Regions from separate parts of the Modestobacter marinus genome, predicted to be linked through region 1. Evidence: predicted binding sites of a transcription regulator. Region 1 holds the regulator's gene; each other region holds the start of a gene.
The links. The regulator LexA, encoded in region 1, represses DNA repair genes until DNA is damaged. The targets are predictions, from matches to a motif close to TCGAACANNTGTTCGA.
Positions count from the first base shown of each region.

Region 2: dnaB (replicative DNA helicase) is a predicted target of LexA. The motif match lies at 2,179-2,194, and genes of this name have one in related genera.
Region 3: FB380_RS05225 (alpha-ketoglutarate-dependent dioxygenase AlkB) is a predicted target of LexA. The motif match lies at 2,589-2,604, and genes of this name have one in related genera.

Region 1 covers NZ_JAAMPA010000001.1:2,737,106-2,747,500, reverse strand. Annotated here, with positions in the region: gene FB380_RS13025 (vitamin B12-dependent ribonucleotide reductase) at 1-130, opposite strand, end outside; gene nrdR (transcriptional regulator NrdR) at 262-888, opposite strand; gene FB380_RS25995 (LysM peptidoglycan-binding domain-containing protein) at 1,279-1,611, opposite strand; gene lexA (transcriptional repressor LexA) at 2,136-2,954, shown strand; gene FB380_RS13005 (hypothetical protein) at 3,045-4,124, opposite strand; gene FB380_RS13000 (phosphatase PAP2 family protein) at 4,096-4,824, opposite strand; gene hflX (GTPase HflX) at 4,931-6,427, opposite strand; gene FB380_RS12990 (ArsR/SmtB family transcription factor) at 6,507-7,046, opposite strand; gene FB380_RS12985 (MFS transporter) at 7,117-8,430, shown strand; gene FB380_RS12980 (hypothetical protein) at 8,504-8,704, shown strand; gene dapF (diaminopimelate epimerase) at 8,729-9,616, opposite strand; gene miaA (tRNA (adenosine(37)-N6)-dimethylallyltransferase MiaA) at 9,613-10,395, opposite strand, start outside.
Region 2 covers NZ_JAAMPA010000001.1:1,382,428-1,392,822, forward strand. Annotated here, with positions in the region: gene rpsF (30S ribosomal protein S6) at 165-452, shown strand; gene FB380_RS06530 (single-stranded DNA-binding protein) at 455-955, shown strand; gene rpsR (30S ribosomal protein S18) at 985-1,221, shown strand; gene rplI (50S ribosomal protein L9) at 1,233-1,679, shown strand; gene dnaB (replicative DNA helicase) at 2,269-3,639, shown strand; gene FB380_RS24105 (hypothetical protein) at 3,743-4,381, shown strand; gene FB380_RS06555 (GmrSD restriction endonuclease domain-containing protein) at 4,534-5,418, shown strand; gene FB380_RS06560 (DUF488 domain-containing protein) at 5,429-5,953, opposite strand; gene FB380_RS06565 (cupin domain-containing protein) at 5,962-6,420, opposite strand; gene FB380_RS06570 (hypothetical protein) at 6,494-8,398, shown strand; gene FB380_RS06575 (class I SAM-dependent methyltransferase) at 8,414-9,004, opposite strand; gene FB380_RS06580 (DNA polymerase IV) at 9,036-10,388, shown strand.
Region 3 covers NZ_JAAMPA010000001.1:1,118,911-1,129,305, forward strand. Annotated here, with positions in the region: rRNA gene FB380_RS05220 (16S ribosomal RNA) at 28-1,549, opposite strand; gene FB380_RS05225 (alpha-ketoglutarate-dependent dioxygenase AlkB) at 1,938-2,567, opposite strand; gene FB380_RS05230 (RecQ family ATP-dependent DNA helicase) at 2,692-4,932, opposite strand; gene FB380_RS05235 (PHP domain-containing protein) at 5,015-5,842, shown strand; gene FB380_RS05240 (hypothetical protein) at 5,918-6,166, shown strand; gene FB380_RS05245 (carbamate kinase) at 6,232-7,209, shown strand; gene bar (barbiturase) at 7,213-8,316, shown strand; gene FB380_RS05255 (organic hydroperoxide resistance protein) at 8,369-8,791, opposite strand; gene FB380_RS05260 (PP2C family protein-serine/threonine phosphatase) at 8,972-10,096, shown strand; gene FB380_RS05265 (SpoIIE family protein phosphatase) at 10,078-10,395, opposite strand, start outside.

The sequences.
Region 1 (10,395 bases):
CGACCTCGTCGTAGGGGTGCACACCGGCGGTGGTGAACACCCGCTTGACCTTCAGGCCCTTGCCGCGGCTGGGGGCCTTGGCGGTGCGGCGGTTCCGGCTGGTGCTGAGGCGGTCGGCTGTCTCGGTCATCGTGCGAGGGCTCCCTGGGTCGGACTGGTGCGGTGGTGCTGGCGGAGCGGCTGGGGAAGCCGGCGGGGTGCCGGAGCCGGGTCGTGCGGTCTCCTCGTCGAGACCTGTCTAGCGGAGGGGTCGGACAGTTCTCACGGGCCGCCGGCGCTGCCGCCGTCGACTGGTCGCGGCCGCTCGGCAGCTCGCCGGCGGGTGGTCGTGCCGGTCGCGGGGCTCTCCCGGTCGCCGTCGACCGGGCCCCGCTCGGCGGGCGGCGCCTCGGAGGGCGTCGCGTCCGAGGGCTTCGCGTCGGAGGGCTTCGCGGCGCTGCGGGCCGGTGCACCGCGGAGCTCGGCGATCTCCTTCTCGAAGTCGGCGACCGAGGAGAAGCTGCGGTAGACGCTGGCGAAACGCAGGTAGGCGACCTCGTCCAGGTCGCGCAACGGGCCGAGGATGGCCAGGCCGACCTCGTGGCTGGGGATCTCGGCGCAGCCGGTGGCCCGCACGGCGTCCTCCACCTGCTGGGCGAGCAGGGCCAGCTGGTGCTCGTCGACCGGCCGCCCCTGGCAGGCGCGCCGGACGCCGGCGACGACCTTGCCGCGGGTGAAGGGCTCGCTCACGCCGCTGCGCTTGACGACGGCGAGGACCGCCTCCTCCACGGTGGTGAAGCGGCGCCCACAGCCGGGGCAGGAGCGTCGACGGCGGGTGGTCGCCCCCTCGTCGGTCTCCCGGGAGTCGATGACCCGGCTGTCGGGGTTGTGGCAGAAGGGGCAGCGCATGTCGATCTCCTCCTCCCCGAGGTGTCGTGCGGGGCCTGCCCACGGCGTCGTAAGACCGTGACCGGGCTCCCCGCCGAAGGCCGTGCTGTGGACTGCGCCGGGGACATCCGGTGGATGCGCCGGGGAGAACGTGTGGAACGGCTGTGGATGGCTTACAGCCCTGTAACTACTAGATGTTGTGGTGGAACCGTACGACCACCCCTACAGGTGTGCAAGCCCTGACGAGCGTGTCGTCTTCCGCATCTGCCCCGAGGACCCCGCCCGCCCCATCCGCGGCCACCCACACCGGGCTCGCCGGCCCCGATCGGGCAGGTCAGGGCCGCGACGCGAGGGCACGCCCGACACTCTCGGCGCACCGCCCGACCGGAGGTACGCCCACCGGCGGACGGCTCACGGGAGCTCGAGCACCTGGCCGGGGACGAGGTCGACACCGGGGAGGTCGTTCACGTCGAGCAGGGCGTCCACCACCGCGCGCCGGTCCTCCTCGGGCGCGATCTCCCCCGCGATGGACCACAGCGTGTCCCCGTCCTGGACCACGATCGTCGTCGAGCCCGCCAGCTCGAGGCCACCCCCGGCCCCGCCGACCTCGACCGCGATCGTCGCCGCGGCGACGGAGAGCCCGAAGGCGATGGACAGGCCGGCGACGACCCGCCGCCCACGCCGGGTGAGACGCAGGGGCGGCTGCTCGTCGCGACCACGGGCGGCGACCCGACCGGACCGCACCGACAGCCCGGCACACCCACCGCCGCGCACACCGCGGCCGCCGGTCGGGGCGTCGAGGCCCGTACGCCCTCCACCCACCCGGCCGGGCCCCGGTCGGACGACCGCGGGGGCCGCCGGCCGAGGCGCCCGCCGCAGCGCGGCGCCGCGGCCCGGCGCCGCCGTCCTGGGCGGACGCGTCACCGTCCGCCCGGTCGGGAACGGGAGGACGACCGCCGCGACGGGAGACGCAGCGGTGAGCTCGGGCTGGGGACTGGCCATCGGAGTGCTCCAGGGGTCTCACGGTGCCGGACGGTCGAACAGGCGTTCGAATCGAACGCCTGCGCGATGTCTACCGCACACCTCCGACAGGAACACGCCGACACGGCGACTCCTTCGAACACGTGTTTGAACGAAGGGCCCGGAGGCGATACGGTTCCGAGGCGATCGAGGGCGGCGTCCGCGGTCCCGGCTCGCCGTGGTCACACGGCTGTCGGTGCGGCAGAGCGCCGGGAACTGCTGCCGAGGCAGCCGGACGAGGAGGACACATGGCGGTCGACGGCCCGAAGGCGCGCGGCGGCACGAGTCCCTCGCGGCGTGGCGCGTCCAGCACGACACCCGCCGACGACGCAGCGCCGACGGCGGCGGGCGCCGCGGTGCGCGAGTTCCCCGACCGGTCCGCCGACGGCGACGGTCTGACCCAGCGGCAGCGCCGGGTGCTCGAGGTCATCCGCGACTCCATCGAGCGCCGCGGCTACCCGCCCTCCGTCCGGGAGATCGGCGAGGCGGTCGGCCTCTCCTCGGCCTCGTCGGTGGCCCACCAGTTGTCGGTGCTGCAGCGCAAGGGGTGGTTGCGCCGTGACCCGAACCGGCCGCGTGCGCTCGACGTGCGACTGCCCGGTGACGCCACCGCGACGGGCACGAGCGAGCCCGCCGCCGAGGGGCCGGCCGGTCCGGGCGCGGCCGGTGCCGTCGACGACGCCACGACGCCTCGCCCCACGTACGTGCCCCTGGTCGGCCGGATCGCGGCCGGCGGTCCGGTGCTGGCCGAGCAGGCGGTCGAGGACGTCTTCCCGCTGCCCCGCGAGCTGGTCGGCGAGGGCACGCTGTTCATGCTGAAGGTGGCCGGTGACTCGATGGTCGACGCGGCGATCTGTGACGGTGACTGGGTCGTCGTCCGGCAGCAGCCGACCGCAGAGAACGGCGAGATCGTCGCCGCGATGATCGACGGCGAGGCGACGGTCAAGACGTACAAGCGGCGCGACGGGCACGTGTGGCTCCTGCCGCACAACGACGCCTACGAGCCCATCCCCGGCGACGACGCCACGGTCCTCGGCCGGGTCGTCACCGTGCTCCGCCGGGTCTGACCCGGGCGGGCGGCGCCGGGCCTCCGTTCAGGTCGGGCGCCGCCGACGCGTGCCGCCAGGTCCTCGGCCGGGTCGCCACCGCGCCCGCCCTCAGGCCGGGCGCCGCCGCAGCTTGCCGCCCAGCCACACGAGGACGGTGGCCACGGAGGCGGCGATGAGACCGGCGGTCAGCGGCTCCACCCCACCGGCGGTCGCCAGCGACCCGGCCGCGTCCTCGGTGGCCGCCGCCGGGTCCGCCGGGGCGGTGCCCGCCAGGTCACCGGTGGCGGGCACCTGGGTGACCACCGCGGGCAGCCCCTCGCCGGCGACCAGCAGGTCCCGGTCGTTGGCCGCGAAGGTGATGGCCTCCCCCTGGGGTGCCTCCGGCAGCGGCACCCGCACCGGCGACCCGGCCAGCGCTCCGGCGACGTCCGAGCCGCTCAGCGGCCAGACGTAGGCGTCGGTGTAGGTCCGCAGGGCGATGCGCGAGCCGTCCGTGGAGACCGCACCACCGGTGACCATCAACTGTCCGGCCCGGCCCACCGGACCGCCCGGCGTGCCGGTCAACGTGAAACCGAGCGTCGCCACCTGGCTCATCGGCACGGTGGCCCCGTCGGCGAGGGGCGCATCGGGGCGGTACACGGAGCTGGCGCCGAGCACCTCCTTGGTCACCAGGTACGGGGTGCCGTCGGGCGCGAGCAGGAGCGCCTCGGCGTCGTGCGCCCCGTCGGGGTAGGTCAGCCTGGTCAGCACCGTGGTCCCGTCCGGGCGGAGGCCGATCAGCGCCACCGTCTCCCGGCTCTGCGCGTTGTCGCCGATGTCGGCGACCCAGAGGGTGCCGTCGACGGCGAGGGCGAGGTCCTCCGGGTCGTAGGGGTCGACCTCCGCGGAGCGCACCTCGCCCACCGCGCAGGCTCCGTCGAGCAGCAGCACCTCGACGCGGTCGCCGCCGTCGTTCATCGCGAGCATCGTGTCCCCGGCGCCGGCCAGGCCGGAGAGCTCGGGGAGCCGCGGGTCGGTGACCTCGCACCGGGTGACCGGCTCGCCGTAGGGAGCGGCCCCGTCGTCGGCAGCCGCGGACCCGGCCGGCAGCAGCGCGAGCAGCAGGCCGGCGGGCGCACAGAGGGCGGCGCCCGCCGCCGTCCTGCGGCGGGTGGCGCCGCTACGCCTCGGATCGGCCGGCTCTGGCACCGACCCAGCGTGACAGCACGGCAGCGTCCAGTGCGTGAACCACGCCCAACAGCAGGAGCCCGACCGAGAGCCCGACCACCGCGTCGGTGACCCAGTGGAAGTCCAGCGCCACCATGGCCACTCCCGTCGCCACCGGCCCCAGCACGCTGAGCAGCCAGGCGGCCCGCTGCACGCCGGCGGGCAGACGGTACTCGACGGCCTGCCACCGGGCCACGCCCCACATCAGGACGGCGTTCGCCACGTGGCCCGAGGGGTAGCTGGCCCCGTCCTGGTGGAAGAACGACCCGGGGAAGGCCGGGGCCGTGCGGCCGGTGCCCCACTTGAAGGCGTAGACCACGGTGGTGAGCAGGGCCAACGCGACGACCACCCGGACCAGCGGCACGAGGGTCCGCTCCCGCACGGCCAGCCAGGTGACCAGGCCGGCCAGCACGACGAGGATCGTCACCCGCCCGCCCAGCTGGGTGACCACCCAGATCGGCCAGTAGGCCCACGAGTCCCGCAGCGCCCAGACGCTGGTCACCTCGGAGACCCGCAGGTCCATCCGCTCCAGCCACCCGCGGCCCAGCAGGTTGACGGTGACCCCGACGGTGACCAGGGCGGCGAGGAGCAGGACCCACCACGGCGGCCGGCCCACGCCCACCACCCGTGGGACCGGCCGGTCGGCGGCGGTCGCCATGCGGTCCACCGCTCCCCTGGTCACCGCGTCACGGTACCGGGGCCGTGACCTGGTCGTGATCCACCGGGCGGTCCGCCGACCCCGCTGCCGCGGCGTGACACGTGTGCGCCGGCGGCAGCGGGGTCGCGCGTCAGTGCTCGACGGCCGGGGCCGTGAAGCCCTCGAGCTGCGCGGCCAGGCCCGCGTCGACCCGCGCGGTCAACCGGGTCCCGGTGGCCTCGTGCGCCTCCTCGACGACCTCGCCGTCCCGGTGCACCCGGGCGACCAGGTCACCCCGGTCGTAGGGCACGAGCACCTCGACGTCGATGTGCGGGTGCGGCAGCCGCTGGGCGATCACGTCGCGCAGCGCCTCGATGCCCTCGCCCGTCCGGGCGGAGACCCACATCGCCCCGGGGAGCGCCTGGCGCAGGGCCAGCATGTCCTCCTCGGTCATGGCGTCGACCTTGTTCACGACGATGAGCTCCGGCACGGCCGCGGCGTCGATCTCGTTGAGCACCGTGTGCACCGCGTCGATCTGGCCGAGCGGGTCGGAGTCGGACCCGTCCACGACGTGCACGAGCAGGTCGGCGGCGGCCACCTCCTCCAGCGTGGACCGGAAGGCGTCGACCAGCTGGTGCGGCAGGTGGCGGACGAAGCCGACGGTGTCGGTCATCGTGTACTCGCGCCCCTCGGGCGTCTGCGCCCGGCGGACGGTCGGGTCCAGAGTGGCGAACAGCGCGTCCTGCACCAGCACGCCGGCGTCGGTGAGCTGGTTGAGCAGGCTGGACTTGCCGGCGTTGGTGTAGCCGGCGATCGCCACGCTCGGCGTCGCGTTGCGGTCGCGGGAGTTGCGCTGCGTCGTGCGGGCGGTCGCCATGCCGGCGATCTCCTTGCGCAGCTTGCTCACCCGGGAGCGGATCCGCCGCCGGTCGGTCTCGATCTTCGTCTCACCCGGACCACGGGTGCCGATGCCGCCACCGCCGGCGACCCGGCCACCGGCCTGCCGGCTCAGCGACTCACCCCAGCCGCGCAGCCGGGGCAGCATGTACTGCATCTGCGCCAGCTCGACCTGGGCCTTGCCCTCCCGGCTGGTGGCGTGCTGGGCGAAGATGTCCAGGATCAGGGCGGTCCGGTCGACGACCTTGACCTTGAGCACCTTCTCCAGCTGGTTGAGCTGGCCAGGAGCCAACTCGCCGTCGCAGATCACCGTGTCCGCGCCGGTGGCTGCGACGACCTCACGCAGCTCGGCGGCCTTGCCCGAGCCGACGTAGGTGGCCGGGTCCGGCTTGTCGCGGCGCTGGATCAGCGCGTCGAGGACCTGGGAACCGGCGGTCTCGGCGAGCGCCGCGAGCTCCGTCAGCGACCGCTGGGCGTCGGCCACCGTCCCCTCGGTCCAGACGCCGACCAGGACGACCCGCTCCAGGCGGAGCTGCCGGTACTCGACCTCGGTGACGTCGGTGAGCTCGGTGCCGAGGCCCGCGACCCGACGGAGTGCGCCGCGCTCCTCCTTGACGTAGGAGCCGGTGGTGTCGTCGTCGGCGTCCCACTGGCCGGCCGGCGCGGGCTTGGTGTCGGGCATGCTCGCGAGCGCCTTGTCGACGCGGGCTTCGGCCCCGTCGAGGATCGCGCGGTTCTGGGCTGTCGTCATCGTCTCCAGCGTGGCACGCCCCTGCACGTGGGGCGAACGACTTGTCACATCACCTGTTGTCATCGCGGGGTACAACACCTCAGACGTCCGGATGCATCCCCAGGTACAGCGACCAGCGCTCGGCGCCCGGGTGAGCCGGCCGGGTGGCGTACTCGTCCAGCAGCCCGTACAGCCGCTCCCGGAACTCGGCCAGGTCTGCTGCGCCCAGCCGCAGCCCGATCCGGGTGCTCTGCAGCTGGGCCTCGCCCACGAGGCCCACCTCCTCCAGGAACGCGGCCAGCAGTGGGTCCCGGGCGGCTCCCGGCGCACTGGCGCCGTCCATCAGCCAGCTCTTCCCGGTCGCCCGGTAGGGCACCTCCCGGGCACCCCGGGCGCCCCGCCGCTCCCCCTCGGCGGCGAGGAAGCCGTTGTCGACCAGGGTGCGCACGTGGTGCAGCACGGTGGCCGGGTTGCGGCCCAGCCGAGCGGCGATCTCCTTGTTGGTCAGCGGCTCGTCCAGGCACAGCCGCAGGATCCGCAACCGGACGGCGGAGGCCAGGGCGCGCGCCTCGGCGTCGGTGGCCGGACGGCGCTCGCCGACGAACCGTCGCGCTCCCGCACCGGCCTCCGTCTCACCCATGCCGGCAGCGTAGGACGTCGCCGCGAGACAGTGATTGACAATCCCCAACCAGTAGCGGGACGCTGCGCCGGTGACCCGGGACCGGAGCCTGCTGCGGCACCACGACTTCCGCCAGCTGTGGGCCGCGGAGACGGTCAGCCAGGTCGGCACCCAGGTGACCCTGCTGGCCCTGCCGGTGCTGGCCGTCTCGCTGCTGGACGCGACGCCGCTGGAGATGGGCGTCCTGACCGCGCTGGAGACCGCCGCCTTCCTGCTGATCGGGCTGCCGGCCGGCGCCTGGGTCGACCGCTGGCGGCGCAAGCGGGTGCTGGTGACCGCCGACGTGGTGCGGGCCGTGGTGCTGGCGACCCTGCCGATCGCCTACCTCCTGGACGTCCTCACCCTCGGGCAGCTGTTCGTCGTCGCGGCGGCCACCGGTACGGCCACCGTCTTCTTCGACGTCGCGTACCAGAGCTACCTGCCCGCCCTGGTCGACCGCGACCAGCTCGTCGACGGCAACGGCAAGTTGGAGGCCAGCCGGGCCGTCGCCCAGGTGGCCGGCCCGGCCATCGCCGGTGGGCTGCTGCGGGTGATCGGCGCCCCGTTGCTGATCGCCCTGGACGCGCTCTCCTTCCTCCTCTCGGCGTTCTTCATCCGCCGCATCCAGCGCCCGGACACGGTCCCCGACCGGGCCGGGCGGCGGTCGCTGCGCGCCGAGATCGCCGAAGGGCTGTCCTTCGTCGTCCACCAGCCGCTGCTCCGCCGGATCGTGGCCTGCACCGGGACGTCGAACCTGTTCTCCACGATCACCACGACCCTGCTGGTGCTCTACGCACTGCGCCGGCTGGAGCTGCCGGAGAGCGCGCTGGGCCTGGTCTTCTCCGCCGGCGCGGTGGGCGGCCTGGTCGGTGCGGCGACGGCCGCGCGCTTCGCCCGCACCGTCGGCGAAGGCCGGGCGATCCCGCTGGCGGTCATGGTGGTGGTGCCGTTCACCGCACTGACCCCACTGGCCGCCACCGGCGCCCCGCTGGTGCTCCTGGTCCTCGGCCAGATCGGCTTCAGCTGGTCGGTGGTGGTCTACAACATCACCCAGGTCAGCTTCCGGCAGCGGCTGTGCCCGCCGGCGCTGCTGGGCCGGATGAACGCCTCGGTGCGCTTCCTGGTCTACGGCACCATGCCGCTGGGCGGGCTGCTCGGCGGCGTCCTCGGCACCTGGCTGGGGGTGCTGCCCACCCTCTGGATCGCCGTCGCCGGTCAGCTGCTGGCGGCCGGCTGGGTGGTCGCGAGCCCCCTGATGCACATGCGCGACCTGCCCGACGGGCCGGACGCACCGGCCGCCGGGGTGCCGACGGTGCCCGAGGCCCGGGCGTCGACCGCCGGCAGCGACCCCGAGCGGTCCGGCTGACCGGCCGGCGGATTGGCCGGCCGGGTGCCGGGTAGGGCGGCGGGGACACGGTCCACCGCTCGAGAGGACGACGATGACCAGCCCTGACGAGGAGATCGACGACCCCGGCCGCGACCCCGCCGGCCTCGACCCGCCGCGCAACGTCTTCGGCGGCGCCGACCAGGACACCGGCCGCGGCGAGCCCCGCGGCACGGGGAACGTGGGCCCCGGCGACAAGCCCGAGGCGCCCACCGACGACCCCGAGACGCGGGCCGACGAGCCCGACCGTCCCTGACCGGCGTCCGCGATGCCGGGGCCCTCAGCCGGCGAGCCACTCCCGGCTGAGGGTCCCGGTGGCGACGACGACCGCCGGGCCGGAGAGCACCGTCGTCACCCCGTCGAACTGCACCGACAGCCGGCCGCCCGGCACGTCGACGAGGACCGTCCCGGTGCTGTCGCCGGCGGCCTCCAGCGCGGCGTAGGCCGCGGCGCACGCGCCGGTGCCGCAGGAGCGGGTCTCCCCCACGCCCCGCTCGTGGACCCGTAGCCGCACGTGCGCGCAGGTGCCCTCGGGCGGGAGCACGTTCACCATCTCGACGTTGACGCCCTCGGGGAACATCGCGTCGTCGACCCCGGGCAGCGCCTCGAGGTCCAGGGTGTCGACCTCGACGTCGGTCAGGCAGACCAGGTGCGGGTTGCCCATCGACACCCCCACGCCCGGGTGGGTCACACCGGCGATCCGCGCCGCGCTGCGGCCCAGCGGGACCGCCGGGCCCATGTCGACCCAGTAGCCGCCGTCGGGCCGGGCGCCCACCCGGCGGGGCCCGCCGCGGGTGCCGACCAGGACGCCGGCCTCGGCGACCGCCCGCTCCAGCAGCCCCTCGGCCAGCAGCACGTGCAGGAACAGCCGGATGCCGTTGCCGCACATCTCCGCGAACGAGCCGTCGGCGTTGCGGTGGTCCATGAACCACTCGCAGTCGGCCAGCGCGTCGCCCAGCACGTCCGCGGCGTCGGGCACGTGCCGGCTGCGGACCACGCGCAGCACGCCGTCCCCGCCGAGCCCGGCGCGACGGTCGCAGAGCCGGCGCACCAGGTCGGCGTCCAGCCGTGCCTCCGGCCACCCGTCCCCGTCGGGGTCGGGCAGGACGACGAAGTCGTTCTCGGTGCCGTGGCCGAGGAGGACCCGCGGGTCGGAGCTGTCGATCACCGGTCGATCGTACGGTCGGCGATCACGGTGAGGACGGCGTCGAGCAGGTCCGGCCGGGCCGCGTCGAACCACACGGTGCCGGCGTCGCGGCGGAACCAGGACCGCTGCCGGCGGACGAACCGGCGGGTGGTGGTGACCGTCCGCTCGCGCGCCTCCTGCGCGGTGAGCGCCCCGTCGAACTGCTGGAGGACCTGCGCGTACCCCAGGGCACGGGACGCGGTCGGCCCCTCGCGCAACCCGTCGTCGGCGAGCGCGGCGACCTCGTCGACGAAGCCGGCCGCCCACATCGCGTCGACCCGGCGGGCCACCCGGTCGTCCAGCTCGTCGGGCGCCCGGTCCAGCCCCACCGTGATCGCCGGGTAGTGCGGCTTCGGGGCAGGCAGCGTCGCGGTGAAGGGCTGCCCGGTCAGCTCGATCACCTCCAGCGCCCGGACCACCCGCCGGCCGTTGCCCGGGAGGATCGCCGCCGCGGCAGCCGGGTCCAGCGCCGCCAGCCGGGCGTGCAGCACCGCCGTGCCCTGGGCTTCCAGCTCCGCGGTCAGCCGGGCCCGCACCACCGGGTCGGTGCCGGGGAAGTCCAGCTCGTCCAGCACCGCGCGCACGTAGAGCCCCGAGCCCCCCACCAGCAGCGGGACGACGCCGGCAGCGCGGAGCCGGTCGACCTCGGCGCGGGCGCGCTGCCGGTACTCGGCCACCGAGGCCGGCTCCCGGACGTGCCACAGGTCCAGCAGGTGGTGCGGCACGCCGTCGCGCTCGTCCTCGGTCGGCTTGGCGGTGCC
Region 2 (10,395 bases), 1.4 Mb from region 1:
GCGTAGAGCGACGGTCCGACGCACACGCCCTGCCGAGCCCGCTGGTAGCCTGTCCGGTGCGCGTCCTCTCCTGCTCCGCAGCAGGTCCGGGCGCGCGACGCGTGTACGACCCTCCTGCTGCAGACACTCTGCGGCCGCTGAGACCAGAGGAGGTGGGGTTCTCCGTGCGTCACTACGAACTGATGATCATCCTCGACCCTGAGCTCGAGGAGCGCACCATCGCTCCCAGCCTGGATCGTTTCCTGACCGTCGTCACCAACTCCGGTGGCACCGTCAAGACCGAGATCTGGGGCCGCCGCCGGCTGGCCTACGAGATCGACAAGAACGCCGAGGGCATCTACGCGATCGTCGACATCCAGGCCGAGCCGGCCGCCGTCGCCGAGCTGGACCGCCAGCTGAACCTCAACGAGTCCATCCTGCGCACCAAGCTGATGCGGCCCGAGGTCCACTGACCATGGCCGGCGAGACCGTCATCACCGTCATCGGGAACCTGACGGCCGACCCGGAGCTGCGGTTCACCCCGTCCGGCGCCGCCGTCGCCAACTTCACCGTCGCCTCGACTCCCCGCACCTTCGACCGCCAGTCGCAGGAGTGGAAGGACGGCGAGGCGCTGTTCCTCCGCTGCAACGTCTGGCGTCAGGCCGCGGAGAACGTCGCCGAGTCCCTCACCCGCGGTTCGCGGGTCATCGTGTCGGGGCGGCTCAAGCAGCGTTCCTTCGACACGAAGGAAGGCGAGAAGCGCACCGTCATCGAGCTGGAGGTCGACGAGATCGGCCCCTCCCTGCGGTACGCCACCGCCAAGGTCACCCGCGCTGCACGCAGCGACGGTGGCGGCGGCGGTGGGTTCGGCGGCGGCGGCAACAGCGGTGGCGGTGGCGGTGGTGGCTTCTCCGGTGGCGGAGCCAGCGACCCCTGGTCCACCCCGCCGGCGTCGTCCGACGAACCCCCTTTCTGATCTCCCCGTACTGAACTCTGGAGAACCCAGTGCCGAAGCCTCCCCCCCGCAAGATCAAGAAGAAGGTCTGCCAGTTCTGCAAGGACAAGGCGACCTACATCGACTACAAGGACACGACCCTGCTGCGGAAGTTCATCTCCGACCGCGGCAAGATCCGTGCCCGCCGCGTCAGCGGCAACTGCAGCCAGCACCAGCGTGACGTCGCCGTGGCCGTGAAGAACAGCCGCGAGATGGCACTGCTGCCCTACACCTCCACGGCGCGCTGATCATGAGCACCATGAAGCTGATCCTCACGCAGGAGGTCACCGGTCTCGGGTCCTCCGGCGACACCGTCGAGGTCAAGGGCGGGTACGCCCGCAACTACCTCCTGCCCCGCGGGCTGGCCATGCTGGCCACCCGGGGTGCCGAGAAGCAGGTCGACAGCCTGCGCCGGGCCCGGGCGGCCCGGGACGTGCGCTCCCTCGAGGAGGCCCAGGCAGTCGCCGGGCGCCTCTCCGGGCTGAACGTCACGCTGCCGGCCCGCTCCGGTGACGGCGGCCGCCTGTTCGGCCGCATCACCACCGCCGACGTCGCCGCCGCGGTGACCGCGTCCGGTGGCCCGGAGCTCGACCGGCGCCGGATCGAGCTGCCCAGCAGCATCAAGAGCCTCGGCACCCACACCGTCACGGTGCGGGTCCACCCCGAGGTCTCCGTGCCGGTGACCGTGGACGTCGTCGCCGGCTGACAACAGCACCGCCCACGCGAGGGGCGTCGGACTCCGGTCCGGCGCCCCTCGTGGCGTTCCCGGGGTCCGATGGGCGCCCTCCCGTGTCGACACGGCCGGGCCTCCGGGTGGACGGCGGGTGAACGACGCCCGCCGGCGCGTCGCGCGCACCCGGAGGCCGCCCGCATCCGGAGCGGTTGGTCCGCTCCCGCGCCGTTACCCGTGTGACCTGCGGGGATCCGGCGACACGCCCGGGCCTGCGGATTCGCCGGGAGTTGCCGGATTTCTCCTGTCCACACCCCGGGACAGGCTCCGGCGCAGGTGACGAGGGGGTGGCGGGGACACGACGTCCGTGGGTCCACCACGGTCTCCACACGGTGACCGTCCCTGTCCACCGACTTGTCCACAAGTTGTGCAGATCGGCGTGCACAGCGGTGTTGGACGTGCCCCCTCCCCGGTTCCTAACGTCACCCCAGCTACCGCCGGGCGCGAACTGTCGGCGCCCGGTGGTAGCTGTTGTCCGAACGGACGTTCGAACGGCAGTGGGAGCAGGGCGCGCCGCAGGAGACCTCCCGGTCTCGGTGGGCGGCGGGACGAGGAGGACATCAGCGTGGCGGTCGTCGACGACATCAGCAGGCCGAGGGCCACGGCTCCGGAGTACGACCGGCAGCCCCCTCAGGACGTCGCTGCGGAGCAGTCGGTGCTCGGCGGCATGCTGATGAGCAAGGACGCGATCGCCGACGTCGTGGAGGTCCTGGCGGGCCCCGACTTCTACCGGCCGGCACACCAGGTCGTCTTCGACGTCATCCTCGACCTGTACGGCCGCGGTGAGCCCGCCGACGCGATCACCGTCGCCGCGGAGCTGAACCGCACCGACCAGCTGTCGAAGATGGGCGGCGCGGTCTACCTGCACACGCTCATCGCCTCCACCCCGACCGCGGCGAACGCCGGCTACTACGCGGCGATCGTCGCCGAGCAGGCGGTGCTGCGACGCCTGGTCGAGGCCGGCACCCGGGTCGTGCAGCTGGGCTACGGCGCGGCCGGCGGGAAGGGCGACGTCGACGACATCGTCGACCGCGCCCAGCAGGAGATCTACGACGTCACCGAGAAGCGGATGAGCGAGGACTACTCCCGCCTCGCCGACGTCCTGCAGCCGACGATGGACGAGCTCGACGCGATCGCCTCCCGGGGCGGCACGGCGCGGGGTGTCCCCACCGGGATCCGTGACCTCGACGAGCTCACCAACGGCCTGCAGTCCGGCCAGATGGTGGTCATCGCGGCCCGACCTGGGGTGGGCAAGTCGACCTTGGGCTTGGACATCGCGCGGTCGGCCACGGTCAAGCACCACATGCCGGCGGCGATCTTCTCGCTCGAGATGAGCAAGCACGAGATCACCATGCGTCTGCTGTCGGCCGAGGCGAAGGTGCCGCTGCACCACATGCGCGCCGGCACGCTGTCCGACGAGGACTGGTCGAAGCTGGCCCGCCGGATGGGCGAGATCGCCGATGCCCCGCTCTACATCGACGACTCACCGAACATGACGATGATGGAGATCCGGGCGAAGGCGCGGCGGCTCAAGCAGCGCAACGACCTCAAGCTCATCGTCATCGACTACCTGCAGCTGATGACCTCGGGCAAGAAGGTGGAGAGCCGCCAGCAGGAGGTCTCGGAGTTCTCCCGTGCACTGAAGCTGCTGGCCAAGGAGCTCGAGCTGCCGGTGATCGCCATGTCGCAGCTGAACCGTGGCTCGGAGCAGCGTCAGGACAAGAAGCCGATGCTGTCCGACCTCCGTGAGTCCGGCTCGATCGAGCAGGACGCCGACATGGTGATGATGATCCACCGCGAGGACATGTACGAGAAGGAGTCCCCGCGGGCCGGCGAGGCCGACATCATGCTGGTCAAGCACCGCAACGGCCCCACCGCCAACGTCACCGTCGCCTTCCAGGGCCACTACTCACGCTTCGTGGACATGGCCAACTGATCGGCGTCCACCCGATCGGGGATACGAGACCCCAGCGACTCAACCATCGGTGCCCTGCTGCCGATGCTCCAGGAACGCTGCATCCACGACCTGGAGGTCCCCTGTGCTCTCGCTCCTGTCCGGCCTGTTCGCCAAGGCCCTCTCCGCCTCACTCGCTGGGAAGGTGGCGGTCGGCGCGACGGCGCTCGTCGTGGCCGGTGGCGGCGCTGCGGTGACCACCCAGGTGGTCACCGCGGCCGCCGAGCCGGTGGTCACCGAGGTCAGCACCGAGGAGCCGACCGCCGCTCCCGAGCCCACGGACGTGGCAGACGAGCCCTCGGACGCCCCCGAGCCGACCGCGGTCCCCGAGGAGACGGAGACCCCGGAGCCCACGGCCGACCCGACCACCGACCCGACGGCCGAGCCGACCACCGAGCCGACCCCCGAGCCGACCCCCGAGCCGACGCCGACCGAGGAGCCTACGGCCCCTGAGGTGCCGGCCGAGCCGTCGGCCCCGGCCAACCACGGGCAGGCCGTCTCATCGGTCGCCAGGTCCAGCTTCGCCACGGGCCGGGAGCACGGCCAGGCCGTCTCCTCCGCAGCGCGCAACAAGGCGAGCAAGGGCGAGCCTGCCCCTGCCCCCGCGCCCGCCCCCGAGGCGGACAGTGCCGACGTCGTCGAGGTGACCGGTACCGCTGACGCAACCGGCAACGGCAAGAGCAACGGCAACGGCGGCGGCAACGGTCGGGGTGGCCAGGGCTGATCCCCCGCCCGACCTGAGCCCGTTCCGGGCTCGGTCTCCCGCGCCGGGTGGCGACACGTCGCCCGGCGCGCCCGGCAGGTCCACGGATCACCGCGGCACGGGACCTACCGTCGGGGCTGACCGACTCCCGGGGGCTCCACGTGAAACACCGCATGACCGCGCTCGCTGCGCTGGCCCTGGTCGGCACCGCAGCCTGCGCGCCGGCCGGCGCACCACCGGCCACCCCGGGCGCGGACGCCGTCTCCGAAGCCGCCCAGCAGTCGACGTCCGGCGCCCCCACGGCTGGGCAGCCGGCCACCGACGTGCTGGCCACCCTGCCGGTCAAGGGCCGCGCGCCGAAGACCGGCTACGACCGGAACGAGTTCGGCGCCACCTGGGCCGACGTCGACCGCAACGGCTGCGACACCCGCAACGACGTGCTGGCCCGCGACCTCACCGGAGAGCAGTTCCGGCCCGGCACGCAGGACTGCGTGGTGGTCAGCGGCACGCTGGTCGACCCCTACACCGGCCAGACCATCGAGTTCCAGAAGGGCGACGCCAGCAGCGTCGACATCGACCACGTCGTCGCGCTGAGCAACGGCTGGCAGACCGGGGCCTTCGGCTGGGACGAGGACCGGCGCACCGCGTTCGCCAACGACCCGCTGAACCTGCTGGCCGTCGACTACGCCGCCAACCGGCAGAAGGGTGACGGCGACGCCGCGACCTGGCTGCCGGACGACCGCGGGTACCGCTGCGCCTACGTCGCCCGCCAGGTCGCGGTGAAGGCCGGCTACGGCCTGTGGGTCACCCAGGCCGAGCACGACGCCATCGCCCGCGTGCTCGACACCTGCCCCGGCGAGCCGGTCCCGTCACCGGCCGCACCCACTCCGGACGGTTCCGCGGAACCGCCCGCCGACGGTCCCGCGGAACCGCCGGCCGCCGACCCGTTCCCGAACTGCGAGGCGGCCCGCGCGGCCGGCGCCGCGCCGCTGCACCGCGGTGACCCGGGCTGGTCCGACCGGATGGACGGCGACGGGGACGGCACCGCCTGCGAGTGACCGGGCCGGTTCACCCGGGCCAGCTCACCTCTCCGTCCGCACCGAGGACGGCGCCCTCGGCGGGCCGGTGCGGGGTCAGCCGGCCGTCGGGCATCACGTGGTCCACCGTCAGCCCGCGGGCCAACACGACCACGTCGGCGATCAGCCGCCGGTGGCAGCGCCACCACACGCTCTCGCTGCACATCACCGCCACGGTGCGGTCGGCCGCGGCGGTGAGCACGTCGCCCAGGGCGTCGGCGAACTCGGCGGTGCGGGTGTGCGCGGCGTACGCGGCGAACTGCGCCACCGTCCACCAGCCGTCGGCCACCGGCTCGCCGGCGAGGATCCGGCGCCGTCCGCCCAGCCGTTCCTCCCAGCGGTAGCCGACGCCCGAGGCGGGGAGCCACTCGGTGAGCGCCTCCCGGCGGACGTCGGGGTTGACCCGGCTGCCCGGGAACCGCCGGACGTCGACGAGCTGCTGCACCCCGGCCCCGGAGAGCCGGGCGAGCAGACGGGCCCGGTCGTCGGGGCCGTGGCCGACGGTGAGCAGCGGCACCGTCGGGCTCAGTCCCGCAGGTTGAGCTGGTCGTGCCGGAGCGCGAACGCGTCGATCTCCTCGACCGACGGGGTGCGCCCACCGGCGTGCAGCTCCAGTAGCCCGGTGAAGTACTCCTCCCGCGGGATGTCGGGTGTGAAGAGGATCTGGAACCGCGCCCCGACGTCCGGGCCGACCGAGCGGAACCCGTGCACCCCGGACCGGGGGACGTAGACCAGGTCACCGGCGTGCGCCGTCGTCCACTCCCCATTCGCGAGCACCGCCAGCGACCCCTCGAGCACGTGGAACGACTCGCTGAACGTGCGGTGCAGGTGCGGCCCGGGGCCGCTGCCGCCCGGGGCCATCGTCACCTCGAACAGCCCGAAGTCGCCGCGGGTCTGCGCTCCGGTGGCGACGAACCGGGTGCGGCCCGCCGACGGCTGGTCGCCCCGCCAGGAGAAGGTCGCCGGGTCGGGGAGGAGGGTCACGCCCCACCCTTACCCACTGTTGTGACCGGTTGCACAGCAGGCTATGAAGAGGTCCCCGATCAATGGAGATCTCGTGACCCCACTGTCCTGGCGACGGACGTCCGCTGCCCTCGTCGGCGCGCTCGCCCTCACCACCGGCTTCTCAGCCGTTGCCTCACCAGCCCTCGCGAACCCGGTCAAGGCCACACCGGTCTCGGTCTTCCCCACCGACGACCTCACCGTCCCCGACCGGGGCCAGCTGACCGGCCGCCGGGTCGCGCTGCCGACCACCGACTGCGGTGCCCCGATCAGCTGCGGCCTGGTGCAGCAGCTGAACCAGCTCGACGGGTTCGACCTCGACCCGCGGATCGCCGTTCAGTACGACGCTGCGGTGGACCCGGCCCAGGCCGCCGCGCGGATCACCGTGCAGGAGGCGCGCGGCGGCTGGCGCACCGGCGTCGACCGCGTCGTCTGGGATCCGGCGACCAACACGCTGTACGCGCACCCGGCCGAGCAGCTCGCCCCGGGCACCACCTACCGGCTGCGGGTGCAGGGCGGCCCGTCGAACAAGGGCACCCAGGAGTCGTTCACCACGATGAGCGCCCCCGACGGCCTGCTCGACCTCCGGCGGCAGATCGACAGCGGCTCCGCCTTCCGGTCCGCCGGGATCGCCGAGCCGGACCTGCGGGTGGAGGGCGCCTTCCCGGCGACCGGCACCACGGTGACCTGGACGCAGGACCAGGGCGCCACCGACGTGACCGCGCCCGTGCTGATCCCGCAGGCGGCGACCGGCGGGACCGTCGTCTTCGGGTCCTACCTGGCCCCCACCTGGCTGACGCCCGACGTCACGATCCCCCAGACGCCGACCCGGGACGCCGGCCCGGCGCCGGTGGGCCAGCAGCGGCTGCCCTTCGTCGCCGTGCTGCCCGCCGGTCCGCCGCCCCCGGGTGGCTGGCCGGTGGCCGTCTTCGGCCACGGTTTCACCGCCAACGACACCAACGTGTTCCTCGCCGCCGTCGCCAACAGCCGGAACGGCATCGCCACCATCGGCACGAACGTCGTCGGGCACGGGTACGGCCCGGACAGCTCCTACACGGTCACCAGCGGCGGCACCACGGTCACGCTGCCCTCCTACGGTCGCGGCGTCGACCAGGACGGCAACGGGGCCATCGCCAGCACGGAGGGGTCCTCGGCCACCGGCGCTGCCGCCGCCCAGTCCTCCCGGGACGCACTGCGGCAGACCGCGGCGGACGTCATGACGCTGATCCGCTCGGTGGGCGGCACGGACGTCGATGGCGACGGCACACCCGACCTGTCCGGCGAGGACGTGACCTACTTCGGCCAGAGCTTCGGCGGCATCTACGGCACCATGCTGACCGGCGCGGACCCGGCGGTGACCCGCTCGGTGCTCAACGTCCCCGGGGGCCCGATCACCGAGATCTCCCGGCTGTCCCCGGCCTTCCGGCCACTGACCGCCGCGGCACTGCAGGCCGCCGGGCTGCTCAACAGCACCGACCCGACCCGGACCTTCTTCCAGGAGCAGCTGCCCCTGCGCGGTGAGGGGCCGGTGACCGTCACCGTCCCGGGAGCCGTGGCCATCCAGGAGTACCTGGCCCGATCGACCTGGCTGTCCCGCCCGGGCAGCCCGGAGACCTTCTCCCCGTTGATCGAGCCGGAGCGGGTCCTCTTCCAGATCGCCTTCGGTGACCAGACGGTGCCGAACCCCACGTCGTACACGGTCATCGACGCCGGCGACCTGTGGTCACGGACCAGCCTGTACCGCAACGACAAGACGGCGAACGCCGCCAACAACCCGCATGCCTTCCTGCTCCAGCTGCCCCTCCCGGCGGCGTTGCAGGGGCAGGCGCAGGTGGCTGCGTTCCTGGGCCGTGCGGAGGTCATCGACCCCGACGGCGCCGGACCGGTGTGGGAGGTGCCGATCAGCGACCCGGACCTGCTCCTGTCGCTGAACTACCCGCAGCCGGCCCTGCGGCCCTGACCGGCTCCCCGGGCGTCACCTCCTGCGCAGCACCGCGACCAGGAAGTCGGCGTCCGGGGAGTACGGCCGCAGGTCCCAGGTGGACAGCAGCACGTCCGGGGTCAGCCCGGCGCCCTCGGCGTCGGCCAGGAACTCCTCGAAGGGGTACCCGCGTCCCGCGCCGAAACCGACCGCCGCCCGGCCGTCCGGGCGCAGGTGGGTGCGGAACCGGCGGAGCACCTCGCCGCGGGTGCTCGGCGCCAGGAAGGCCATCACGTTGCCGGCGCAGACGATCCCGTCGAACTCCTCCGGCAGGTCGAGCTCGGCCAGGTCGCCGACGAGCCAGCGGGGCCCCGGGTGGTCGGCCTCGGCGGCGGCGACGAGCACCGGGTCGGCGTCCACCCCGACCACCTCGTGCCCGGCGTCGAACAGGACGGCGCCGACCCGGCCGGGACCGCAGCCGGCGTCCAGCACCCGCGCACCCCGGGGCAGCAGTGCGTCGACGAGCCGGGCCTCCCCCGCCAGGTCCACGCCCTCGGCGGCCAGCCGGCGGAACCGCTCGACGTACGCGGGAGAGTGCGCCGGGTCCTCCTGGGACATCCGGCTCCAGTTGCTGAGCTCGACCATGCGGCCATCATCGCGCGGCATCATGGGGGGCGTGCGTCGGGAGCCCAGCATCCTGCACCTGGACCTGGACGCCTTCTTCGCCGCCGTCGAGCAGCGGGACAAGCCCTCGCTGCGCGGCCGGCCGGTCGTCGTCGGGGGCACCGGGGGCCGCGGCGTCGTCTCCACCGCCTCCTACGAGGCCCGGGCGTTCGGCGCGCGCAGCGCGATGCCCACCGCCGAGGCGCGGCGGCTCTGCCCGCCCGGCACCGCCTTCCTGGGCGGCCGCTTCGCCGCCTACCGGCGGACGTCGGAGGTGGTGATGGCGCTGCTGCGCGAGCTCTCCCCGCTGGTCGAGCCGGTGTCCATCGACGAGGCCTACGTCGACCTGGCCGCCGGTGACCACGACCTGTCGGTCCCCGGCGTCACCGCGCTGGCCGCTGAGCTGAAGGCCCGGATCGCCGTCGCCACCGGTGGCGTCACCGGTTCGGTGGGGATCGGCACCTCCAAGGCGGTGGCCAAGATCGGCTCGGAGCTGGACAAGCCGGACGGGCTGACCGTCGTCCCGCCCGGGGAGGAGCTCGCCGTCCTGCACCCCCTGCCGGTGCGCGCGCTGGGCGGGGTCGGTCCGGCGACCGCCGAGCGGCTGGCCCAGATCGGCGTCAAGACCATCGGCGACCTGCACCGGCTCTCGCTGGTCGACCTGACCAGCCTGGTCGGCCAGGCGCACGGCGCAGGGCTCTACCGGCTCGCCCGCGCCGACGACGACCGGCCGGTGGTGACCGACCGGGAGGCGAAGTCGGTCAGCGCCGAGGAGACCTTCGCCCGTGACCTGACCGACCCGGCCCGGCTGGCCGCCGAGATCGAGGCGCTGGCGACCCGGGTGGGCAGCCGGCTGCAGCGCTCGGGCACCTCGGGGCGGACCGTGACGCTCAAGGTCCGCCGCTACGACTTCAGCACCCTCACCCGGTCCCAGACCCTGGCCCACGCCGTCGACGACCCCCGGCAGATCGCCGAGGTCGCCCACCGGCTGCTCGGCGCCGTCGACCGCAGCGGCGGCCTGCGCCTGCTCGGCGTCGGCGTCTCGGGGCTGTCGCCCTACGCGCAGGGCGACCTCTTCGCCGAGGCCGCCGGGCCGGCGGAGGTGGTCGAGCCGGTGGAGGTGGTCGAGCCGGCCGAGCCGGTGGAGCTGCCGGCCGACCCGGAGCCGGGGCGCGCCGTCGTCGCCTGGTACCCCGGGCAGGACGTCGTCCACCCCGACCTCGGCTCGGGCTGGGTGTGGGGCAGCGGGCTCAACCGGGTGACCGTCCGGTTCGAGGGGCCGCGGACGACGCCGGGTCCGGTGCGCACGCTGGCCGCCGACGACCCCGACCTGCAGCCGGCCGACCCGCCGGACTGGGCCCCCTGAACGGGTG
Region 3 (10,395 bases), 1.6 Mb from region 1:
ACGAGTGTGGCGGCCAGTGCTCCTTAGAAAGGAGGTGATCCAGCCGCACCTTCCGGTACGGCTACCTTGTTACGACTTCGTCCCAATCGCCGATCCCGCCTTCGACGGCTCCCTCCACAAGGGTTGGGCCACCGGCTTCGGGCGTTACCGACTTTCGTGACGTGACGGGCGGTGTGTACAAGGCCCGGGAACGTATTCACCGCAGCGTTGCTGATCTGCGATTACTAGCGACTCCAACTTCATGGGGTCGAGTTGCAGACCCCAATCCGAACTGAGACCGGCTTTTTGGGATTCGCTCCACCTCGCGGTATCGCAGCCCTTTGTACCGGCCATTGTAGCATGTTTGCAGCCCTAGACATAAGGGGCATGATGATTTGACGTCATCCCCACCTTCCTCCGAGTTGACCCCGGCAGTCTCCTATGAGTCCCCACCATCACGTGCTGGCAACATAGAACGAGGGTTGCGCTCGTTGCGGGACTTAACCCAACATCTCACGACACGAGCTGACGACAACCATGCACCACCTGTGCACGACGCCAAAGGCACCCCGTATCTCTACGAGATTTCCGTGCATGTCAAGCCTAGGTAAGGTTCTTCGCGTTGCATCGAATTAAGCAACATGCTCCGCCGCTTGTGCGGGCCCCCGTCAATTCCTTTGAGTTTTAGCCTTGCGGCCGTACTCCCCAGGCGGGGCGCTTAATGCGTTAGCTGCGGCACGGAGACCGTGGAATGGCCCCCACACCTAGCGCCCAACGTTTACGGCGTGGACTACCAGGGTATCTAATCCTGTTCGCTCCCCACGCTTTCGCTCCTCAGCGTCAGTTACTGCCCAGAGACCCGCCTTCGCCACCGGTGTTCCTCCTGATATCTGCGCATTTCACCGCTACACCAGGAATTCCAGTCTCCCCTGCAGTACTCTAGTTTGCCCGTATCGACTGCAGGCCCGAGGTTGAGCCTCGGGTTTTCACAGCCGACGCGACAGACCGCCTACGAGCTCTTTACGCCCAATAATTCCGGACAACGCTTGCACCCTACGTATTACCGCGGCTGCTGGCACGTAGTTGGCCGGTGCTTCTTCTGTAGGTACCGTCACTTGCGCTTCGTCCCTACTGAAAGAGGTTTACAACCCGAAGGCCGTCATCCCTCACGCGGCGTCGCTGCGTCAGGCTTTCGCCCATTGCGCAATATTCCCCACTGCTGCCTCCCGTAGGAGTCTGGGCCGTGTCTCAGTCCCAGTGTGGCCGGTCACCCTCTCAGGCCGGCTACCCGTCGTCGCCTTGGTGGGCCACTACCCCACCAACAAGCTGATAGGCCGCGGGCCCATCCTCAGCCGATGAATCTTTCCACCACCAGACCATGCGGTCAGCGGTCACATCCGGTATTAGCACCAATTTCTTGGAGTTATCCCAGAGCTGAGGGCAGGTTGCCCACGTGTTACTCACCCGTTCGCCGCTAGGGCACCACCCCGAAGAGTGGGCCTCGCTCGACTTGCATGTGTTAAGCACGCCGCCAGCGTTCGTCCTGAGCCAGGATCAAACTCTCCGTAGATGATTTGATCGCAGCTGAGACCAAGAGTTGGCACTCTCGTTCAATCAACCAAAGGAATCCCTATCGACAACCCCGAAGGACCGCCGAAATGGGGGTATTGATACTTGGCACTGACTTTCGGCACGCTGTTGAGTTCTCAAGGAGCGGACGCGCACGTTCCCGGGCCAATTTCTTGGCCGTTCTCCGTGGCGGTGATTTCCACTCTACACCAAGTTCCGCAGCAGTCGAACCTCGGGGGTTCTTCCGGCGGTTTCCCAAGCCCTGCGGCCCGGTCCGTTCTCGCTTGGTGCATGGAGAACGATACACGCCCTCAGAGGGCCTCTGCAGGGGGGGTCCCCCGGGGCATCTCGAATGGTCGATGCGCGCTGCTGAGCAGGGAGAACGCCTGTCAGGCCACCCCGCGGGGGCGGAACTGGACGCTGACCCGAGGGCCCACGGCTTTCGTCGTCTTCGGGATGCAGTGCTCCCAGGTGCGCTGACAGGAGCCGCCCATCACGACCAGGTCGCCGTGCCCCAGGGTGAAGCGCCGGCTCTCGCCACCCCCGACCGGCCGGAGCAGGAGTGGCCGAGGGGAACCGAACGAGACGATGGCGACCATCGTGTCCTCGGTGCGGCTGCGCCCGATGCGGTCGCCGTGCCAGGCGACGCTGTCCCGGCCGTCGCGGTACAGGCACATGCCGGCGGTCACGAAGGGCTCGCCCAGCTCGGGGCGGTAGTGCTCGTCGAGGGCGGTGCGAGCCTCGGTGAGCACCGGGTGGGGCAGCACCTCGCCGCCGCCGTACCAGCGCAGCAGACGGGGTACGGCCACCTCGCGGTCGTACATCTGCCGGCGGTCCTCCCGCCAGCCGATGTCACCGAGGAGCACGTCCAGCACGCTGCCGGAGCCCTCGATCCAGCCGGGGAGGTGGTCGACCCAGGCGCCCCGGGTCAACGGGTGCCGGGTGACCCGCCCCGCCAGTGGGGTGAGCGCGGCCTCCTCGGTGACGTCCCAGATGGACGGCTGGTGCGCGAGCGACATGGAGGGAGGCTACCCCCGGTTTCGCACACTTGTTCGAAAAGCTGTGGACAACGGGCATAGCCCCTCGGCCCCTCCGCACGGGCCCGCGCCTAGCCGGCGAGGCATCGGGGCGGAGGGTCCTCCCTCAGGCGCTGAGCGCCAGCACGAAGGGCAGCACCGAACCGGCGCCGGCCAGCCGGAGCTCCCGGCCGGCGACGGTCATGGTCCAGCGAGAGTCCGCCAGGTCGTCGACCAGGAGCACCGGGGCGTCACCGAGCTCGGCCAACCGGTCGCGGAGCTCCGACCCGACCACGATGCGCTGCCACACCCCAGCCAGCCGGAAGGCGCTGTTGCCGCCCGGCCCGCCGGTGGGGCCGCCGTGCGCCAGGTCGAGCGCGCCCAGGTAGGGCAGGCGCCCCAGTTGCGCCAGCCCCTGCGCCACGCCGGTCACGAGCGCCGGCCGCCGACGGGACGGCATCGCCACCACCCCGGCGGGGCGCTGCGCCCAGTCCCAGGCACCGAGCACCCGGGCACAGGCCTTCAGCAGCTCGGCGTCCGGAGGTGCGTCGTTGGGCAGGCCGGGCCGGATCACCCGGTGGCTCACGTCGTAGGCGGCGTCCGGGTCCTCCTCGATCGAGGGCGCCTCGAGGTCCTCGGCCAGGGTGGCCACGCCGCCGACCCCGTCGTCCCCCAGCAGCGTGCGCAGGCGCTGGCCCCAGCCCAGGTCGGTCAACCGGGCCACGGCCCGACCGGTGGCGATCTGCTCGCCCGCAGCGATCTTGCCCTTGACCTCGACGCCCAGGCGGTCGGCGCCGGTGGGCCACTGCGCCCGGGGCGCGAGCTCGACACCGGGCCGGTCCAGCCGCGCCGTGGCCGCCTCGGCCGCGCCGGCCGGCACGTCGGTGGGGTACCACGGGCCGGCGCAGACGTCGCAACGCCCGCAGGGCGCGGCGGTCGGGTCGTCGAGGGCCGTCTGGAGGAAGGCCATCCGGCACTCGGCGGTGTCGACGGGCCGGGCGTAGGTGAGCATCGACCGCTGCTCGGCCTCCCGGGTCGCGGTGACCCGGGAGTACCGCTCGGCGTCGTAGACCCACGGGACGCCGGTGGAACGCCAGCCGCCCTGCACCCGCTCCACCGCGCCGTCGACGGCGAGCACCTTGAGCAGCAGCTCGAGCCGGGAGCGCCGCACGTCGGCCACCGTCTCCAGGCGGGCCACCGACCACGCCTTGCCGTCGGCCATCGCGGTGAGGACCGCAGCGGCGTGGTCCTCCCGGGGCATGGAGGAGGTGGCGAACCACTGCCAGATCGCGATGTCCTCCGGGCCGGGGAGCAGAAGGACGTCGGCGTTGGCCACGGCACGGCCGGCACGACCGACCTGCTGGTAGTAGCTCACCGGCGACGACGGCGCCCCGAGGTGGACGACGAAGCCCAGGTCGGGCTTGTCGAAGCCCATCCCCAGCGCCGACGTGGCGACGAGGGCCTTCACCCGGTTCTCGCGCAGCGCCTCCTCGGCGTCCTTGCGGTCGGCGTCGTCCAGCCGCCCGGTGTAGGCGCGCACCTCGTGGCCGGCGTCGCGCAGCAGCGCGGCCGTCTCCTCGGCGGCGGCGACGGTGAGCGTGTAGACGATGCCGCTGCCCGGCAGGTCGCCGATGTGCGCGGCGAGCCAGGCCAGCCGGGCGCGGTCGGTGTCCAGCCGCAGCACACCCAGCCGCAGTGAGTCGCGGGCCAGCGGGCCGCGGACCGTCGTGACCTCCACCCCACCGGCGCCCAGCTGCTCGGCGACGTCGGCGACGACCCGCTCGTTGGCCGTGGCGGTGGTCGCGAGCACCGGGGTGCCGGTGGGCAGCTGACCGAGCAGGTCGCGTATGCGGCGGTAGTCGGGGCGGAAGTCGTGCCCCCAGTCGGAGACGCAGTGCGCCTCGTCGACCACCAGCAGGCCGCAGCGCTCGACCAGGCTGGGCAGCTGCTCGTCGCGGAACCGCGGGTTGGTCAGCCGCTCCGGGGAGACCAGCAGCACGTCGACGTCGTCGGCGGCGAGCCGGGCGTTGATGTCGTCCCACTCGGTCACGTTGGAGCTGGAGATCTCCACGGCCTTGATCCCGGCGCGGGCGGCGGCGGCCACCTGGTCGCGCATCAGCGCGAGCAACGGGCTGACCAGCAGCGTGGGCCCGGCACCGCGACGGCGCAGCAGGGCGGTGGAGACGAAGTAGACCGCCGACTTCCCCCAGCCGGTGCGCTGCACGACCAGGGCGCGCTGGTGCCGCTCGACGAGCGCGGTGACGGCGGCGTCCTGACCCTCGCGGAAGACGGCGTCGGCCCGGCCGGTGAGCTCGCGCAGGACGCCGAGCGCCTCATCGGCCAGATCGGTCTCGACAGCGGTGCTCATGCGCTCGACCGTAGGCGGCGGTACCGACATCTCGCGGACCTGGGCGTGCGGTGGCTGTGGACGACCGGTTGGATGGGCACCGATGCTGCCCCCGGACAACCACGTGCACTCGGAGTTCTCGTGGGACACCGGCCCACGGGCCTCGCTGCTGCGCGCCTGCGAGCGCGCCGTGGAGATCGGCCTCCCGGCCATCGCCTTCACCGAGCACCTGGACTTCACCGTCTGGGACGCCGCCGACCGCGCCACCGCGCAGGGGCTGACCGACCGCCACCCGGCCAACCAGCTGCCGATCGACGTCGACCTCTACGCCGAGACGATCTGGGAGGCCCGCCAGCGGTTCCCGACGCTGCGGGTCTGGTCCGGGGTCGAGGCCGGCGAGCCGCACCTGTTCGGGGCCAGCGTGGCCGCACACCTGGGCGCCTCCCCGGTCGACCGGGTCCTCGGCTCGCTGCACTCGCTGCCCGTCGACGGCCGGCTGATGGGCGTCAACCGCCTGCTCCACGCTCCCGGCATCGACGTGATCGCCACGATGCGCCGCTACCTCACCGAGATGGTGGCGATGATCGAGAGCAGCGACGTCTTCCAGGTGCTGGCCCACTGCGACTACCCGCGGCGCTACTGGCCCGGCGGCCGCGAGCAGTACCCGCAGGCCGTGTTCGAGGAGGAGTACCGCGCGGTGTTCCGGGCGCTGGCGGCCGGCGGCCGGGCGCTGGAGGTCAACACCACCAGCCCGCTGTGGTCGGTGGAGCTGCTCCGCTGGTACCGCGAGGAGGGCGGGGACGCCGTCAGCTTCGGCAGCGACGGCCACCAGCCGCACCTGGTCGGCCAGCGGTTCGACCTGGCGGTCGACGTCGTCGAGCAGGCCGGCTTCCGCCCGGGCCGGGACCGCTTCGACTTCTGGCGCCGCTGACCCCGCCGGCGCAGGCCGACGACCTCCCGAGAACGGTCGGTGTCGATCCGGTCGTGGACTGCCGATGAGAGGGCCGTGACCGATCCGGCTGCCTCCGAGGCCCCGACCGACGCGGACGACGCCGTCCCCTTCGGACCGCAGACCGTCGTCCAGGCGGCGACCGCCGACGGCCTGGCCGCCGTCGCCCGGCTGCACGAGGAGGCCTTGGCGGCGATCGCGGCGCTGGCCGAGAGCTGGGAGCAGCCCGCCGATCCGGTCCGGGTGCTCCGCACGGCCGAGCGGCCGGCCGTCGTCCTCCGGCCCGGCGCGGCCACCGCTGCGTGATCCCCGCCGCATGATCGACCCCCAGGTACTTCACCGCTAAGGCAGTTTCCCGCTAGGGTCACGCAATGGCCCTCCCCCGTCGCGTCGTCATCGCCCTGGGCGGCAACGCGATGACCGGCCCCGACGGCTCCGCCACCCCGCGCGCCCAGCGGGACGCGATCGCCGCGGCAGCCCGGCACGTTGCCGCCGTCGTCGCCACCGGGGCCGAGGTGGTCCTGACCCACGGCAACGGCCCCCAGGTCGGCAACCTGCTGGTCAAGAACGAGCTGGCCGCGCACGTGGTGCCACCGGTCCCGCTGGACTGGAACGTCGCCCAGACCCAGGCGACCATCGGTTTCACCTTCGCCGACGAGCTGGACGCCGCGCTGGCCGCCCTCGGCTCGCCGCAGCGCGCTGCCGCACTGGTCACCCGCACCCTCGTCGACCCCGCCGACCCGGGGTTCGCGACGCCGTCCAAGCCGGTCGGCCGGCACCTGCCCCGCGAGGAGGCCCAGCGCCTCATCGACCTCGGGCAGAACTGGGAGGACCGCGGCGAGCGCGGCTGGCGGCGGGTGGTCGCCTCACCCGAGCCGCTGTCGGTGATCGACGTCCCGGCCATCGAGGCGCTGAGCGGCGCCGGGTTCGTGGTCGTCTGCGCCGGCGGGGGCGGGGTGCCCGTGGTCCCCGGCCCCGGGGACGGCGACGCGCTGCTGGGCGTCGAGGCGGTCATCGACAAGGACCTCACCGCCGCCCTGCTCGCCCGGGAGCTGCGCGCGGACACGCTGGTCATCGCCACCGACGTCCCGCACGTGATGGTCGACTTCGGCAGCCCCTCTGCCCGGCCGCTCACCCGGGTCACCGTCGCCGAGATGCGTGCGCACGCCGACGCCGGCCAGTTCGCCCGCGGCAGCATGGGCCCCAAGGTCGAGGCCGCCCTGCGCTTCGTGACCGACTCCGGGGACGGCCGCCAGGGCGCGCGCGCCGTCATCACCGCACTGACCCACATCTCCGACGCCGTCGCCCGTGACGACGTCGGCACCGTCATCACCGCACAGGAGGAGTGAGTCATGCCCGCACCGATCGAGGTCCGCAAGGTCCCGCTGCACAACGTCAGCGATGCCTCCGAGCTCGCCAAGCTCATCGACGACGGCGTCATGGACGCCGACCGGGTCATCGCCGTCATCGGCAAGACCGAGGGCAACGGCGGCGTCAACGACTACACCCGGATCATCGCCGACCGCGCCTTCCGCGAGGTGCTGATGGAGAAGGGGTCGCGGAGCAAGGAGGAAGTCGGGGAGATCCCGATCGTGTGGTCCGGTGGCACGGACGGCGTCATCAGCCCGCACGCCACCATCTTCGCCACGCTGCCCGAGGACGCGGTGGAGAAGACCGACGAGCCGCGGCTGACCGTCGGGTTCGCCATGAGCGAGGTGCTGCTGCCCGAGGACATCGGCCGGCTGACCATGGTGGAGAAGGTCGCCGAGGGCGTGCGCCGGGCGATGGCCGAGGCGGGCATCACCGACCCGGCCGACGTCCACTACGTGCAGACCAAGACGCCGTTGCTGACCATCGAGACGATCCGCGAGGCCAAGTCGCGCGGGCAGGAGACGTACTACGACGAGCCGCACGGCTCGATGGACCTCTCCAACGGCACGACGGCCCTGGGCATCGCCCTGGCGCTCGGCGAGATCGAGATGCCGGAGCAGAAGCAGGTCATGCGCGACTTCTCGCTGTTCAGCGCGGTCGCGTCCTGCTCGTCGGGCGTGGAGCTGGACCGGGCGCAGATCGTCGTCGTCGGCAACGCCCGCGGGCACGGCGGCAACTACCGGATCGGCCACTCGGTGATGAACGACGCACTCGACCAGGACGGCATCTGGAACGCCATCCGGGACGCCGGCCTCGACCTGCCCGAGCGGCCGCACACCTCGGACCTGGACGGGAACCTGGTCAACGTCTTCCTCAAGTGCGAGGCCGACCCGACCGGCTACGTGCGCGGCCGGCGCAACGCGATGCTGGACGACTCCGACGTCTTCTGGCACCGGCAGATCAAGGCCACCGTCGGCGGCGTGGCCGCCTCGGTGACCGGCGACCCGGCGGTGTTCGTCTCGGTGGCCGCCGTGCACCAGGGCCCGTCTGGCGGCGGCCCGGTCGCCGCCATCGTCAAGGCCTGAGCGACGGCGCCGGCCCGGGACCACCCGGGCCGGCGCCCTCGGCCGAGCCCACTCAGGCGACGGTGGTCTCCAGGGTGACCGGGACGTTGCCGCGGGTGGCGTTGGAGTACGGGCAGACCTGGTGCGCCGCCTCGACGAGCTGGTCCGCGGTCGCCTGGTCGACGCCACCGAGCTCGACGTGCAGGTCCACCTCGAGGCCGAAGCCACCGGCGTCGTCCGGGCCGATGCCGACCTCGGCGGTGACGCCGGCGTCACTGATCGGGGCCTTCTGCTTGCGGGCCACCATCTTCAGCGCGGAGAGGAAGCACGCGGCGTAGCCGGCGGCGAACAGCTGCTCGGGGTTGGTGGCGCCACCCTCACCGCCCATCTCCTTCGGCGTCGCGAGGTCCTGGTCGATCAGGCCGTCCGAGGAACGGGTGTGGCCGTTGCGGCCGTCCCCGGTGGCGGTGGCGACGGCGGTGTAGATGCTGGGCACGAGCGGGCCTCCAGTTGGTTGGTTGCAGCAGCCAGCCGAACACCCGCCGCACCGTCCGCATGCCCACGCGCCAGGCCGATCTCGCTCACGCACCCGGGGTGCGTGAGCCCGGCCACCTGGTTGGCTACCTTGATCGCTGCGCCGGGCCCGCGGGGACCGGACGGACGAGGAGCTGCTCCGTTGACGAGGTCGAATCGCCTGCAGCGGGCACTGCCCGCCGGGGTGCTGGCCGTCGTCACCGCGACCGACGTCCTCAGCGGACCCGGGCAGGTCCTCCTGGGCCTGGTCGTCATGGCCCCGCTGCTGGCGGCGACGACGCTGGGCCGGCGGGCGACGGTGGGCTACGCCGTCCTCGCGCTCCTCCTGGCGGCGCTGCTGGGCGTCTACGACCAGCAGTACACCGCGAGCACGCTGATCCCCCAGCTCGTCCGGCTGCTGGCGGTGGTGCTCGGCGGCGTCCTGGCCGTGGGGGCCTGCACCCTCCGGCTGCGCCGCGAGGCGCAGCTGGCCCGGCTCAGCGCCCAGGCGGCCACCACCGAGGCGGCGCTGCGGACGGCGGAGGCGCTGCAGGTGAACCTGCTCGGGTCACCGCCCCGGGTGGCGGGCCTGGAGTCGGCGGTGCGCTACCTGCCGGCCAGCCGGCACACCCAGGTCGGCGGTGACTGGTACGACGCCTTCCCCCTGCCGGACGGCGGCACCATGCTGGTCATCGGGGACGTCGCCGGGCACGACGCACCCGCGGCCGCGAGCATGGCGCAGACCCGGGCGATGCTGCAGGCGATCGCCCAGCGGTCGACGGGCTCCCCGGCGGAGGTGCTCCGCGACCTGGACGAGGTGCTGGCCGGTCTGGAGCTGCACACCCTGGTCACGGTGGTCGTGGCGCGGATCGACCCGCCGTCCACCGACGCCGCCGACGGCACCCGGCTGCTCCGGTGGTCCAACGCCGGCCACCCACCGCCGGTGCTGGCCCGGGCCGACGGCGGGGTCACCCTGCTCGCGCAGGCCCCGGAGAGCCTGCTCGGCATCGTCCCCGGCGCCCGGCGCACCGACCACGCGCTGCGGCTGTGCCCCGGCGACACGCTGCTCTTCTACACCGACGGGCTGGTCGAGCGGCGCGACGCACCCCTCGACGACGGGCTGGCCTGGCTGGTCGACGAGGTGACCCGGACCGGCCGCGACCCCCTCGACCGGCTGTGCGACGACCTGCTGGGCGAGCTCGGTGGCCGGGTGGACGACGACGTGGCGCTGCTCGCCGTCCGCCTCCCCCGCGCCGAGTCGGCCGGTCTTCAGCCGGGGGTGCGGTAGAGCAGGAAGGCGACGTCGTCGTCCGGGGCGTCGGCCAGCAACTGGTCGGTCAGCAGGCGGCTGAGCGGGGCGGTGGCCAGGTGCCGGCCGTCGACGAGCGCGGCGGACGCCCGGGCGATCCCCTCGTCCAGCGCCTCGTCCCGACGCTCGACCAGTCCGTCGGTGTAGAGCAGCAGTGTCGAGCCCGGCGGGAGGGCCACGTCGGTCTGCGGGCGCACCGCCCCCTCCAGCACGGCCAGCGGCAGCCCGCGGGCGCCCTCCAGCTGGGTGACCCGGCCGTGCTCGTCGACCAGCAGCGC